3 regions of the Streptomyces sp. NPDC030838 genome follow, and region 3 is predicted to be linked to each of the others. Evidence: riboswitches for the same ligand, from Rfam matches in the RefSeq annotation. Region 3 holds a riboswitch; each other region holds the start of a gene.
The links. A riboswitch is a leader RNA that binds a small molecule or an ion and turns the genes downstream of it on or off. The one in region 3 is predicted to bind cobalamin.
Positions count from the first base shown of each region.

Region 1: linked by a shared signal. The riboswitch ahead of ACZ42A_RS33950 (cobalamin biosynthesis protein) and the one ahead of ACZ42A_RS05695 (energy-coupling factor ABC transporter permease) in region 3 are both predicted to bind cobalamin.
Region 2: linked by a shared signal. The riboswitch ahead of ACZ42A_RS32940 (ribonucleoside-diphosphate reductase subunit alpha) and the one ahead of ACZ42A_RS05695 (energy-coupling factor ABC transporter permease) in region 3 are both predicted to bind cobalamin.

Region 1 is NZ_JBVIED010000017.1:166,204-170,927, reverse strand. Features, by position in the region: gene ACZ42A_RS33955 (nSTAND1 domain-containing NTPase) at 1-2,923, opposite strand, end outside; cobalamin riboswitch at 3,102-3,244, shown strand; gene ACZ42A_RS33950 (cobalamin biosynthesis protein) at 3,347-4,288, shown strand; gene ACZ42A_RS33945 (cobyric acid synthase) at 4,285-4,724, shown strand, end outside.
Region 2 is NZ_JBVIED010000016.1:184,835-189,558, reverse strand. Features, by position in the region: gene ACZ42A_RS32940 (ribonucleoside-diphosphate reductase subunit alpha) at 1-1,349, opposite strand, end outside; cobalamin riboswitch at 1,471-1,594, opposite strand; gene ACZ42A_RS32935 (GNAT family N-acetyltransferase) at 1,647-2,153, opposite strand; gene ACZ42A_RS32930 (NACHT domain-containing protein) at 2,342-4,724, shown strand, end outside.
Region 3 is NZ_JBVIED010000001.1:1,256,691-1,261,414, reverse strand. Features, by position in the region: gene ACZ42A_RS05715 (WD40/YVTN/BNR-like repeat-containing protein) at 1-932, shown strand, start outside; gene ACZ42A_RS05710 (energy-coupling factor ABC transporter ATP-binding protein) at 1,032-1,886, opposite strand; gene cbiQ (cobalt ECF transporter T component CbiQ) at 1,883-2,644, opposite strand; gene ACZ42A_RS05700 (energy-coupling factor ABC transporter substrate-binding protein) at 2,651-3,022, opposite strand; gene ACZ42A_RS05695 (energy-coupling factor ABC transporter permease) at 3,022-3,729, opposite strand; cobalamin riboswitch at 3,761-3,945, opposite strand; gene ACZ42A_RS05690 (LacI family DNA-binding transcriptional regulator) at 4,070-4,724, opposite strand, start outside.

The DNA.
Region 1 (4,724 bases), on a different contig from region 3:
GCACGGTGGCGACGCCCGGCTCCGGATCGCCGGAGTTGGTCAGGTAGACGGCCTTCTCACCCTCACCGACCAGCGCGGCGTTGTCCGGGGCGTCTCCCCTCGCGCCGACCGTCAGGGCCTCACCGGTGCCGGTGTTCCAGACCTCGGCGGTCCATTCCTCCCCGCCCGAGAGATCGTGAGCCACTCTCAGCAGACGACCCCCACTGTCCGAGAAGTCGAGTGCCACGGTGTACGGCATGCCGCCGTCCGTCAGCGTCCGCACCGGTCGGCGCCGCCGCAGGTCGTGGACGTGTACCGCACCGTCATCCGTGGCGACGGCCAGCAGGCGCCCGTCGTCGCTGACGGCCAGGTCCTCGGGCACGCCGTCCGGAACGTGCACGTGCCACGACTGCGCCCTGCCGTGGAAGACACCGGTCCACACCCGCACATGGGTGACGTTGGACCTGCCCTCGGCCAGCGACACCACCGTGGAACCGTCGGCCGTCATGTCGAGACTCTCGAAGCGCTCCGAAGCCGGCCGCGGAAGCCCCCTGCCCACGGAGAAACCCCGGAAATAGGCGTCCAGCAAAGCCTGTCGTGCCTCCTTGCTCGGCGCGTTGTGCCAGGCGGCCAGAGCCATGCGTACGGAGGTCAGCGGGTGCGCCTCGGCAAGACGCTGCGCCTCTTCCGCCAAGTTACGGGAGGCCAGGACCCGCACGCGTTCCTCGACGGCCTGCCCGCCACGCCATGTCTGCACCGCCAGATACCCCGCCAGCAGCGCCAGAACGACCATCACCGCCGTCGCCGCCTGCCAGCGCCGCAGCGCGCGTTGCTGGTGCCGGCGGCTCAGTTCGACGTAGTCGCGTTCCGCCTGGGTGATGTCCGCGCGGCGGACCGGGTCCGCCAGTTGTTCCAGTGACGTGGCCAGCATCGTCCCCCGCAGCAGCGCGCCCGGCTCCTCCCCCGTCTCCTTCCAGTGGGCGAGTGCCTGGAGCAGCCGTTCCTGCCAGGCTCGGAAGTCGCGGGACGCCTCCAGCCACTCGCGCAGGCGGGGCCAGGCGCGGACGAGTTCCTCGTGGGCGAGGTCGACGATGGGGTCGTCGTCGGGGCCGTGGGTGATGCGGACGAAGCGGGTGTGGGTGGCCAGGGCCTCCGCGGCCGACCGGAGGTCGGGGGGCAGGGGTGCGAGGCGTACCGGCTTGCGGGTGAAGCCGCCCGCCTCGTCGGGGCGGGCGAGTTGGGTGAACAGGCGGCGCACCGGGGCTTCGCCGTGCGCCGCGATGACCTCGCCGACCCGCTGCTCGGCGTGGGCGGAGAGGGCGCCGGCGACGCCGCCCAGGGCCTCGTAGCCGGAGTGAGTGAGGCGTACGCCCTTCTCGTGCGCCCAGAGTTCCGTGAGGGCGAACTCCACCAGGGGGAGGTGGCCCGGCTCGTCCTCGGCGTCGTCGACGATGCGTTCGGCGAGGCCGGTTTCCAGAGTCAGGCCGGGGACGCGGGCCGCCGGGCCCTCGATGGCACGCAGCAGGCCCGATCGGCCGAGCGGCGCGACGACTTGGGCGCAGTCGCTGAGGACGCGAGCGGTGGCGGGGTCGGCCAGGTCGTCCAGGCAGGCGGAGCGCAGGGTGGCGAGGACGCGCAGCCGTCGCCCTTCCGCCGGGACCGAGACCATGCCGGCCATCAGGGCCAGCAGGGCCCGGGCGGTGGCGGGGTCGGCCGCGACCGTCTCCTCCAGCTGGTTGAGGAAGAAGACATGGCCCTGCGGGCCGCAGTGGTCGAGCAGGCGGCGGCCGAGTTCGGCGGGGGTCGGGCCGTCGGCGGAGTCCAGCAGGTCGGCCAACGCCAGCGCCACGCGTTCGTGTTCCACGGTGGTCAGTGCAGGGTGGCGAGCGGGTTCGGCCCCCCGGGGCGCGGGCACGGCGGCGGGGCCGGAATCAGCGCCGGGATCGAGCGACGACGCCGAGGTGGCGGCGGAATCAGCCTCGGGCGCCGACGCCGAGGCGGCCCCGGCATCAACCCCCGCCCCCAGCACCCCCACCACCGCCCTCGCCACCGTCAGCGACGCCCGCGTCCCGGGCAACGGACGGATCTCGGACACGGTGAACCCCTCGGCCCGCAGGCGCGGCAGCACCCCCGCCCGGACCAGCGACGTCTTGCCACTGCCCGACGGCCCCACCACCGGTACCACCAGGTGCCGTTCGACCGCGTCCAGGAGGCGGTGAGTCTCCTCCTCGCGGCCGAAGAAGTACTCGGCGTCCTCCTCGCGGAAGGCGTCGAGGCCTCGGTAGGGGCAGCGGCGCAGGCCTGGCCGGAGGTCCAGCAACGTGGCCGCCGGGATGAGATACGACGTCACCGCCGAGGCGCCGCGGTCGGTGGCGACGGTCATGCCGATGACCGCGCCCACCTCCTCGTCCCAGACCGGCGCTCCGCTGCAGCCGGGGCCGATGCGGTGGCCGGTGCTGCCGTCCGTCTCCATCGAGATCCAGCCCTGGCCCACCGCGCCGAGCAGCCGTCCGCCGATCCAGGCGCCGTGCTCGGCGGTGGCGGGGAAGCCGAGGATGCGGAAGCGGTGGTGCCAGACGTCGCCGGTGCCGGCGAGCGGGACCGCTCCGGCGGGTGCGCCTTCCGGCAGCCGCAGCAGGGCGATGTCCCCGCTGCCGTCCCCCGCCACCGGCCGCCAGGCCGTCACCGACGCCTCGTAGGTGACCGTGCCGGGCAGGAGCGGGAATTCCACGGTCACCGGTGACGTGGGCGGCGTCGGCGAACCAGCGTCCGTGCGCAGCGCGTCCGCGACGACATGCGCGCAGGTGGCCACCGTCCCGGGCGCCAGCAGGAACCCGGTCCCGACGCGGCGCCCATCGCCGCCGCACACCCGTACCACCGCCGCGCCGAGGCCCTCCGGGGAACGCGCCGCCGCCCCCGGTACGCCCGCTTCATCAATGCTCATACGTTTTCGCCGAGTTCCCCACACCTCGTAGCACTTCGCACGACGTATTGGAGGCGCCCCCCGCCTCCCCCGCAACCGGCTTCACGGAAGGCCACCCGCACGGGGAGGAGCGCGGGCCGGTGCCGGGCATGTGGGGTTCTGCACACTCCCCCCTCGCAGGTCAACGGCAAGTTGACGGCCGTTCCGACCGCGTGGTGGACTGCCGGAGCCATGTACGGCGGCAGGAGAGGAAGCCCGGTGTGAATCCGGCGCGGTCCCGCCACTGTGACCGGGGAAGGACAACCCCCGGGAGCCAGGAACTCTCACCGCCGGTCTCGTCGAACCAGGGCGCGGACACCCTGAGTGAGGACATAACGCGATGCTCGGCTGCCGATCGAGGAACTCCAGAAGGCTCCCCCCCGTCCCCACGGTCGGCTGAGTCCCATGCGTGCCGATCGCGTCTTCGCGTACGGCGCCGCCGCCGGTCTCCTCGGTGATCTGCTCCTCGGCGATCCGCGCCGCGGGCATCCGGTCGCCGCGTTCGGGCAGGCCGCGGCCGCCGTCGAACGTGTCCTGTACCGCGACCACCGGGGGCGGGGCGTCCTGCACGCCGTGGTGTGCGCCGGTGGCGCCATCACCCTGGGGGCCGTGGCCTCGCGGGTCGTACGGTCCTCCCCCGCCGCCTCCGTCACGCTGACCGGCGCCGCCACCTGGGCCGTCGTCGGCGGCACCTCGCTCGCGCGCGAGGCCACCGCCATCGGGCGGGCGCTGGAGGCGGGCGACATCGAGGCCGCCCGGGAGCGGCTGCCCCATCTGTGCGGGCGGGATCCGCAGGCGCTGGACGCCGACGGGATCGCCCGGGCCGTCGTCGAGTCCGTCGCCGAGAACACCTCCGACGCCGTCGTGGGCGCGCTCGTGTGGGGGGCCGTGGGGGGCGTGCCCGGCCTGCTCGGGTTCCGGGCCGTCAACACCCTCGACGCCATGGTCGGGCACAAGTCGCCCCGGTATCGGCGTTACGGGTGGGCGTCCGCCCGGCTCGACGACCTCGCCGGGTGGCCGGGGGCGCGGCTGACCGCCGTACTCGCCGCGCTCGCCGGTGACGATCCGCGCGGGGCCGTGCATGCCTGGCGGGCCGACGCCGCCAGGCATCCGAGCCCCAACGCCGGGCCCGTGGAGGCCTCGTTCGCGGGGGCGCTCGGGGTGCGGCTGGGCGGGACGCTGTCGTACGGGGGGCGCGTGGAGCACCGGCCCGTGCTGAACCAGGCGGGGCGCGCCGTCCACGTCAACGACATCCGACGGGCCGTACGGCTCTCCCGGCGCGTGAGCTGGCTCGCGCTCGGCGTGTGCGCGGGCGCACGCCTCATCAGGAAGGGGCGTAAGCGATGAACGGTGGTCTGCTCGTCGCCGGTACCACCTCCGACGCCGGCAAGAGCGTCGTCACCGCCGGGATCTGCCGGTGGCTGGTGCGACAGGGCGTCAAAGTCGCGCCGTTCAAGGCGCAGAACATGTCCCTCAACTCCTTTGTCACGCGCGAGGGTGCCGAGATCGGGCGGGCGCAGGCCATGCAGGCGCAGGCCTGCCGGGTCGAGCCGACCGCGCTGATGAACCCCGTGCTGCTCAAGCCGGGCGGCGAGCAGAGCAGCCAGGTCGTGCTGCTCGGCAAGCCGGTGGGCGAGCTGAGCGCGCGCGGGTATCACGGCGGGCGGCAGCAGAAGCTGCTCGGCACCGTGCTGGACTGTCTCGCCGAACTGCGGGGCACGTATGACGCGGTGATCTGTGAGGGGGCCGGTTCGCCCGCCGAGATCAATCTGCGGCGGACCGA
Region 2 (4,724 bases), on a different contig from region 3:
CAGACCGCCGTCTCGCCGTCGTCGGTGACCTCCAGGATCTCCGTGCAGAGGTTGGAGGAGTGGATGACGTGGCCCGGCTCGGCGGTCTGGTTGGCGGTGCGGTTGGCGGCGTCCTTGAACGTCATCCAGCCGTTGCCGGTCTGCGCGAGGGTGCGCATCATCCGGCCGTACAGATCGCGGGCGGGGATGGTCTTCTTGGCGAGGCCGTTCTCCTCGGCCTTGCGGTACGCCGCGTCGAACTCCTCGCCCCACAGGTCGACCAGCTCGGGTACGTCGGACGGGGAGAACAGGGACCACTGCTCGTCGGCGTTCACGCGGCGCATGAACTCGTCCGGCACCCAGTGCGCGAGGTTCAGGTTGTGGGTGCGGCGGGCGTCCTCGCCGGTGTTGTCGCGCAGCTCCAGGAACTCCTCGATGTCGGAGTGCCAGGTCTCCAGGTAGACCGCGGCCGCGCCCTTGCGCCGGCCGCCCTGGTTCACCGCGGCGACCGAGGCGTCGAGGGTCTTCAGGAACGGGACGATGCCGTTGGAGTGGCCGTTGGTGCCGCGGATCAGCGAACCGCGCGAGCGGATGCGGCTGTACGACAGACCGATGCCGCCGGCGTGCTTCGAGAGGCGGGCGACCTGGTGGTAGCGGTCGTAGATGGAGTCCAGCTCGTCCTTGGGGGAGTCCAGGAGGTAGCAGGACGACATCTGGGGGTGCCGGGTACCCGAGTTGAACAGCGTGGGGGAGGAGGGGAGGTAGTCGAGGCGGCTCATGAGCCCGTAGAGCGCCGCGACCTCCTCCAGGGAGCGGATGGTGTCGTCCTCGGCGAGACCGGCGGCGACGCGCAGCAGGAAGTGCTGGGGCGTCTCGACGACCTTGCGGGTGATCGGGTGGCGCAGCAGATAGCGGCTGTGCAGGGTGCGCAGGCCGAAGTAGCCGAAGCGGTCGTCGGCGGTGCGGTCGACGAGGGCGTCGAGACGCTCGGCGTGCAGCCGGACGAACTCGGCGGTGCGGTCGGCGATCAGGCCCTCGCGGTGGCCGACGGCGACGGACTCGGTGAAGGACGTGACGCCCTGCGAGGCGGCCTCGGCGGTGATGCCGATCGCCAGCAGCCGGGCGGCGAGCCTGCTGTAGGCGGGGTCCTCGGAGATGAGGCCGGCGGCCGCCTCCGTGGCCAGCTCGCGCAACTCCGCCTCGTCCGCGTTCGCCGACCGTCCGCGCAGCGCGGCGGCGGCGACCCGGCCGGGGTCGGCGTCGGGGAGGTCGGCGGTCAGCTCGGTCAGGGTCCGCAGCAGCGCGGCGCCGGGACCGTCGTCGTGGGACGGGACCGCTGCTGAGGCCGGATCTGCGGGCGCGATGGTCACGTGGGGCTCTCCCTCGCTCGGCAAGGGGCCTACGAGGGCAGGGGGCAGCTCACGAGCGCACGCGGCGTCGCGTCCACCGGCCCATTCCGCGAGGCCCGGACGTCAGGGCACACCGGCCGGACGGCCGGGTGCGCTGTCGGCAGGTCCTCGGACTGAACAGGCGTGCAGATGCACGCAAGTACACCGTTGCGGGACAGTTCCGGATTCGCACCGGATTCCCCTGCGGCGACAGCGAGCATGAGCATACATCTTGTGCCGGGCTGTCGTGCCACCCCCAGATGTTGTGTCGGGGTGGCTTCAGAGCGTCAACTCGTAGGTGAGCAGAGTGATGTCGTCCAGCTCGGGGATCGGGTTCCAGTCCCGCTCCGGGGTGCGGACGAAGCCCAGGCGCTCGTAGATGCGGTGGGCGGTGCGCATGGTGCGCTGGGACGACAGGACGACGCGGACGCAGCCCGGCGTGGCGCGGGCGCGGTCGACGCAGGCACGCACCAAGGCCTCGCCGGCTCCGCGGCCACGGGCCTCGTGGGCGACCGCCAGCATGCGTATCTCGGCCTCGCCCGGGCCCGCGACGTCGGCCATGGGGCCGCCCGACGGGACGAAGGTCACGCCGCCGAGGACCCGGTCCCCCTCCACGGCGACCAGCACCTTGGCGGCGGCGGCCCGCTTGGCCACGTCCCTCAACTCGGCCAGATAGGCGTCGCTCGTCCCGAAGTCGAGCAGGCCGTCCCGGAGGTAGGCCTGGGCGGTGATCTCGGCGAGGGCGTCGTACTCGGCGGGGGCGACGGGGCGGATGACGATGTCCATGGGGCCGAGTGTGCCGGAGGGGGCCGACAACGGCTCCGGATTTTCCACAGGCGTCGCCCCGGGACCGCGGGGTCCGCTTGCGGGGCCCGGCCGGAGTGATTCCATGGAAGGAGGACTCTCGTGAGGAGATCACACCATGCCGGGGGTCACACCATGACGGGGGGTCGCACCATGACGGGGGCCGGCCCGTGACGAGGGTCGTGCGGAACCCGCCGGGCAAGGAGCGCCCGCCCGACGCGCCGATGACGACACTGGAGCTGAGGCGCGCGGCGAGCCGGGCCCGGCACGGACTGCTGGGGTACTGGCACACCCTGACGATCCGGCTGGAGGCCCGGCGCGGCGGTGCCCGCCCCAGGAAGTGGCGCCGATGGCTCTCCTACACCAACGTGACCAGGGTCGTGTGGCTGCTGGCCGCGCTGCTGGTGGTCGTCTGGTGCGGGGAGGCGGTGTACAACATCGCCACCAGCAGGGAGAGCCCCGTCGACCGCCTGGGCGGTGCGACCAACGGCCTCGAGGATCTCCTCCGCTTCGTCGGCCCCGTTCTCACCGCGTCCGTCGCCGCCGCGCTCTTCCTGTTCTGGTGGTACAGCTGGACCAAGCGCCGCTACCTCGCCCGGGCCCGCTCCTGCCCCCGCCGGCTGGTGCTCACCGCCGGGCCGGACATCGACGAGATCGTGGGCCGCGAGGAGGTCGCCCAGGTCATCGCCGAGCGGCTGCGGCAGCGCGACACCCGGCGGCCCTATCTGCTCGTCGGCGGCGTCGGCGCGGGCAAGACCGCGGTCCTGGTGCGGCTGACCGAACTCCTGGCCCGGCAGCAGGCCGTACCGGTGCCGATCCGGCTGCGCGACGCGGACGGAGCGGCCGCCGCCCTGAACTTCGAGACGCTCGCCAAGCAGCGTTTCGCCGAGGAGGCGCCGCGCGGTCTCCTGGCCCGCACCAAGAACGAGCGGGTCTGGCAGCAACTGCTCGCCGACGACAAGGTGGTCGTCATCGCCGACGGCCTGGAGGAGACGCTGCTCGACGAGTCCCTCCAGCAGAACCGGGACAACATCATCCGCCGGGCCATCGAACGCGCCCACGAGGAGAAGCTGCCCCTCGTCATCGCCTCCCGCCCGCACAGCCCGCTGGAGAGCACGCCCGCCGCGATCGTGGAGCTGGAACCGCTGAGCGAGGAGGAGGCGCTGCGCTTCGTCGCGTCCCGGGTGCCGGACACCGACGAGCGCCGGGTCGACTGGATCGTGGAGACGGCCGAGGTGACCGAGTCGCCGATCTATCTGCAGATCGCCCGCGAGCTGCACCACCACGGCCTGCTGGAACGGGACCGCCCGCGCGGCGACCCGTACCGGCTGGACACCCGCAGCAGGGACCGCGGCACGCTCCGGCTGTGGCTGCTGGAGACCTGGGAGGCCGCCCTGTGCGACGGCCTCCTGCGGGACGACGTGGCGCTCGGTCCACGGGAACGGCGCGAGACCCTGGAGGTGGTCTCCGCCCTGGCGTGCGTCGGGCTGCTCCAGGACAAACTGGAGGTCGGCTTCGGCGAGCTGCTCGACCAGGACGTCCACCCGGGGCCGACCCGGCGGGTCCGGGCCCGCACCGACCATCTGTGGGCCGGCCGGCGCGGCTTCGACCGGTACGGCAGACGCGGCACCGTCTTCTCCGAGTGGCACCGGCAGCGGATCTGGGACACGCTCTGCGACCGGCTCGGCGACGAGACGCGCCGGCGGTTGCGCGAGGGGAACATGGACCAGTGCCATGCCCTGCTCGCCGGGTTCGTCGCGCGCGCGGACAGGCTCGAACTCGTCGAGGGCTCCGAGAAGAAGGTCCGCTTCCCGCACAGCATCATCCAGGCCTACTTCGGCTTTCGCGTGCTGAACCACCTGGGCGAGCGGGGCGCCGGCGACCTGGTCGAGCACGCGCTGCAGCCGCCCGGCCCCAGCCGTGAACTGCTGATCGCCCTCGTCCTGCTGTCCCGTCGGCGGGCAGCGGAACTCGCGGGCGACGGCGGCGGGGTGCGGGCGGAGGTGCGCAAGGGGGTACGTGAGCGGTGGCGGCAGACCCCCGTGCGCGGTCGCCCCCTGGCCCGCCGGCTCAGCGCCGCCGCCGATCGCCGTACCGACGATCCGAAGGCCCTCGACCTGTTCGCTGCGGCCCTCGAAGTGGAGAGCGTGGAGGACGACCCGAGAGCCCTCGGCGACATCGTCGCCGCCGTGCACGCCCGCTGGCCCCGCATCAAGGGCGACCCGCGCACCCTCCAGGACGCCAAGCTCAGGCTGCTGAAACAGCTCGGCCGGGCCCTGCGCCAGGTCTCCGACCGGATGGACACCACCCCCCTGTACTGGCGGCTGTTCCGGATGGGCACCGAGGAGCCGTCGTACCCGATACGGCTCGCCGCAGCCCAGGAGTTCGGCACCGGCGGCAACTCGGCGTTCGCGGTGATCCGGGAGCGGGTCGGGCTGACCACCGATCCCATCGAGGAGTACAACGCCAAGGTCGGCGAGCTGAAGGCCTGGAAGCGGCGGGAGTACGAGACGTGGGCCGCGGAGATGACCCGGGCCCGTTCCGCCCGGGGTG
Region 3 (4,724 bases):
TCTTCGACCCCGCGCGGGGCACCGAGGACTGGCGGGAGTTCTCTGGCGGCGACGGCGGCTGGTGCGCCGTCGACCGGGACGACGGACAGGTCTTCTACGGCGAGTACGTGTTCCTGAACATCCACCGCAACACCGACGGCGGCGCCACCAACGACACCAACGGCGACCGCTACATCAGCGGGCTGTTCTTCAACCCGGCGCTGCAGGACTGGGACTGGAAGCCCGTGCCCTTCCGCATCCCGGACGCCAAGAACGAGCAGGCCGAGTTCATCGCCCCCTTCGTGATGGACCCGAACAACTCGCAGCGGCTGCTGGCGGGCGGCCTGTCCCTGTGGGTCACGGACGACGCCAAGACGCCCAACACGCGCAGCACCGGCCCGAAGTGGCGGGCGATCAAGGGCAACGCGGGCTCGTTGATCACCGCCCTCGCGGTGTCCCCGCGCGACTCCGACGTCATCTGGGTGGGCCACGAGGACGGCATGGTCTTCCGCACCACCGAGGGCACGAACACCACCCCCGCCTGGGACCGGGTCGGTGTGACCGGCGCCCTGCCACTGGCACCGCGCCGCTACTGCACCTCCCTCACCGCGCATCCCGACGACACGGACACCGTGTACGCGGCGTTCGGCGGATTCGAACCGGACAACCTGTGGGTGACCACGGACGGCGGCATCGAGTGGACCGACCTGGCGACCGCCCTGCCCGCGGTACCCATACGGGCCCTCACCCTGCATCCACGGCGCCCGCAGTTCCTCTACTGCGGCACCGAGATCGGCCTGTTCGCCAGCGAGGACGAGGGCGTCACCTGGTCGCCGACGAACGAGGGACCGACCAACTGCTCCGTCGACGACCTGTTCTGGATGGACGAGCAGCTGGTCTGCGTCACCCACGGCCGGGGCATGTTCCGCATCGATCTCTCCGGCGCGGTGTGACCGCTTCTGTCCGGCATGGTGTGACCGCCTTGGCGCGGCGCCCGTTTCAGCGGCGGCGGGCTGGCCGGCTGCCGCCGCCGTCCGTCACCGTCCGTCCCCTCAGCCGTCGGCCGGTGTGCGCGCCGCGGCCAGCGCCGCCAGCGCCTCCGCGGTGCGCGGCCCGTCGGCCGGGTCGGGCAGCAGGCCCTGCGCGTGCAGCAGCCGGGCCGCCGCCACGCCCCACGGCAGGCGCAGCCCCGCCTGCTCCAGCAGGTCCGTACGGGCGAGCAGTTCGGGGGCCGGGCCGGTGCGCACGCCGACCGGGGTGAGCAGGGCCGCGTCGTCGGCCCAGCGCAGGGCGAGGTCCACGTCGTGGGTGGCCATCACCACCGTCGTGCCGCTCGCGCGCAGCCCGTCGAGGGTGGCCAGGAGCCGTTCCTGGCCGTCCGGGTCGAGCCCGGCGGTCGGCTCGTCGAGGATCAGCACCCGGGGCTGCATCGCCACCGCGCCCGCGATCGCGGTCCGCTTGCGCTGCCCGTACGACAGCAGATGGGTGGGCCGGTCGGCCAGCGCGGTGATGTCCAGGGCGGCCAGCGCCTCGGCGACCCGAGCCCGTACCTCCGGCTCCGGCAGCCCCAGGTTCAGCGGCCCGAACGACACGTCCTGCGCGACGGACGCGGCGAACAGCTGGTCGTCCGGGTCCTGCACCACCAGCTGCACGGTCGTCCGCAGCCGGGTCAGCCCCTTGCGGTCGTAGCGCACCGCGGTGCCCTCGACCGCCAACTCGCCCTCGCGCGGCCGCAGTCCACCGCTGAGCAGCCGCATCAGCGTGGTCTTGCCGCTGCCGTTGCGGCCGAGCAGCGCCAGCGCCCGGCCCGCGCGGACCTCGAAGTCGAGCCCGCTGAGCACGGCCGGGCCGTCCTCGTACGCGAAGGACGCGCCCCGCAGGGCGACCAGGACAGCGGCCTCGCTCATGTCAGGGTGCCTTTCCCGTACGAATCCAGTGCGAAGGTGAGCGCGGCCAGCGCCGCCAGCAGGGCGCAGCTCGCGGCCGTGAAGCGGACGGAGACGCGGGCCTCGGGGACCAGGACGCGCAGGGTGCCGTCGTAGCCGCGCCCGGCGAGCCCGGCCTGCAGCCGCGTCGCCCGGTCGAAGGCCCGGACGAACGCGGTGGCGCCGAGCCCGGCCAGCGAACGCCAGGTCGCGGCCCGCGTGGTGTGGCCGAGCCGGGCGGCCTGCGCGTCCCGGATCAGCCGCACCGAGTCCAGCAGCAGAAAGCTCATCCGATACGTCACCAGCGCGACGTCCACGACCGGCGCGGGCACCCCGGCCCGCACCAGCCGGGGCAGCAGGTCGGACATGGGCGTGGTGAAGGCGAACAGCAGCACCCCGAGCGAGGCGGCCGAGGTACGCAGCAGCAGCTCCCCGGCCCGCACCGGGCCGCCGGGGGCGAGTGCGAGGAATCCCCCGGGTCCGCCCACCTGGACCAGCAGCGTGGCCGCGCCGGTCACGCAGAACCCGAGCGGCACCCGGTACGCCCGCCACAGCCGGCGCCCGGGCACACCCGCCGGGCCGAGCAGCACGACCAGCGCGGCGGACAGCACCAGGGCCGCGCCCGGCCAGGGCGGCAGGGAGATCGCGAGCACCGTCAGGCCGAGTCCGAGCACGGCCTTGTCCACCGGGTGACGGCGGCGCCAGCGGCTGCCGTGCGCCGCCGCGTCGATCGGCAGCACGCGCGCTCAGACCCCGGACTCGCGCTCGGCGCCCGCGGCGGCGTCCTGCGGCGCCAGGGTCTCCCGCCGGGCCAGGGCGCGCTGTTCGCCCTGCCGCCGGCCGCGCCGCAGACCGAAGTAGTAGGCCAGGACACCCGCGCCGATCGCCGCCTGGACGGCGAACAGCGCCGACTCGATCTCCCCGGACGGCGGCTCGTACAGCGGCGAGAACCACGGCTCGTAGTCCGGGTCGATCTCGGTGATCGCCGTCTCCGCCTGGGCGTCGGCGCCCGTGAACGGCTCCTTCTCGTCGTCGCCGAGGCCGAGTGCCAGCGGCAGTACGGCGAGCGCGACCACGACGAGCAGCAGCAGAACGTTGATCTTCGTGTTCCGGCTCATCACGCCACCGCCTCGGTCCCGGCCGGCTTCGTCTCGGCCCGCTTGCCGGCCACCAGCACGCCCAGCCGGGTCAGTTCGCCCTTGCTCGACTGCACCAGCAGCCGCATGACCAGTACCGTCAGCAGGCCCTCGCTCACCGCGAGCGGGATCTGGGTGATGGCGAAGATGGAGCCGAACTTGCCGAGCGCGCCCAGGAATCCGCTGCCCGGGTCGGGGAAGGCGAGCGCCAGCTGGACGCTGGTGACGCAGTAGGTGGACAGGTCGGCGACGAACGCGCCGAAGAACACCGCGACCATGAGCGGCACCTCGTACCGCCGCAGCAGCTTGTACACGGCGTATCCGGCCCACGGCCCGACGATCGCCATCGAGAAGACGTTGGCGCCGAGCGTGGTCAGCCCGCCGTGGGCGAGCAGCAGCGCCTGGAAGAGCAGCGTGATGGTGCCGAGCACCGCCATGGCGGGCGGCCGGAACAGGATCGCGCCCAGACCGGTGCCGGTGGGGTGCGAGCAGCTGCCGGTGACCGAGGGCAGTTTGAGCGCGGACAGGACGAAGGTGAAGGCTCCGGAGGCGCCGAGCAGCAGCGTGCTCTCGGGATGCTCACGGACCTCACGGGTCAGGGATCGGACGCCGTGGACGACGAAGGGCGCGGACGCGACGCCCCAGGCGACCGCGTGCGCCGGAGGCAGAAAACCCTCGGCAATGTGCATGGCTCGAACAGACCCTCTCCAGCACCTCGTGGATGGTTGACGCGCCTTGGCCGGTCTCCTGGCTGACGGGTACCACCGCCCGAACTCCGCCTTCCCGGGTCCCGAAGGACCCAGTGGCTGCCCGTGAGGGCCGGAGCCGGACTTCCCGATCACAGTGGCGAGGGCCGCACCGGCATCACACCGGATTTCCCGTTCACCAAGGCGTGGTGACAGTAATGCCCGGCTCGGGGTGGTGACAAGCGCACCCAGGGGGCGCCCGGCGGCACCGCCCGGTCACCGGCGCACGCCCCTCGTGGGACCCGACGGCCAATCGCCCCGAAGGGACTGGGGCGTCCACCCGTCACCGCGGCGGCGCCACCGACCGCCGGACCACGAACTGCGTGCTCAACACCACATGGTCGTCCCCCGGAAGCCGCTCCTCCCGGTCCAGGGCCAACCGGACCGCGGTACGGCCCAGCTCCTCGTACGGCACCCGCACGGTGGTCAGCGCCGGGGTCAGATCGGCGGCGAAGGGCACGTCGTCGAAGCCCACCACCGACACGTCCCCCGGCACGTCCAGACCGGCCTCGCGCAGCGCGGCCAGCGCGCCCAGCGCCACCATGTCGGTGCCGGCGAGGACGGCGGTGAAGTCCCGCCCGGCGCGCAACGCGTCCCGGGTGCGCAGATATCCGGACGTGCGGGTGTACGTGCCGGGGACGTCGGACTCCTCCTCGTACGGCACACCGTGCGCGCGCAGCGCGTCCCGGAAACCGGCCGCCCGCTGCCGGGCCGTGCTGTGCCCGCGCTCCCCGCCGAGGAAGAGGATCCGCCGGTGCCCGGCGGCCAGCAGATGCGAGGCGGCCTGGAAGGCCCCGCCCCGGTTGTCGTACTCCACGACCGTGGCCGGCACCCCGGCGGGCAGCGGCGGGCGTCCGACCAGCACCAGCCGGGACCCGGCGGCGTCCAGCGCGGTGGCGTACCCGGCCATCCGCCGGTGGTAGGCGTCGTCCGTCACG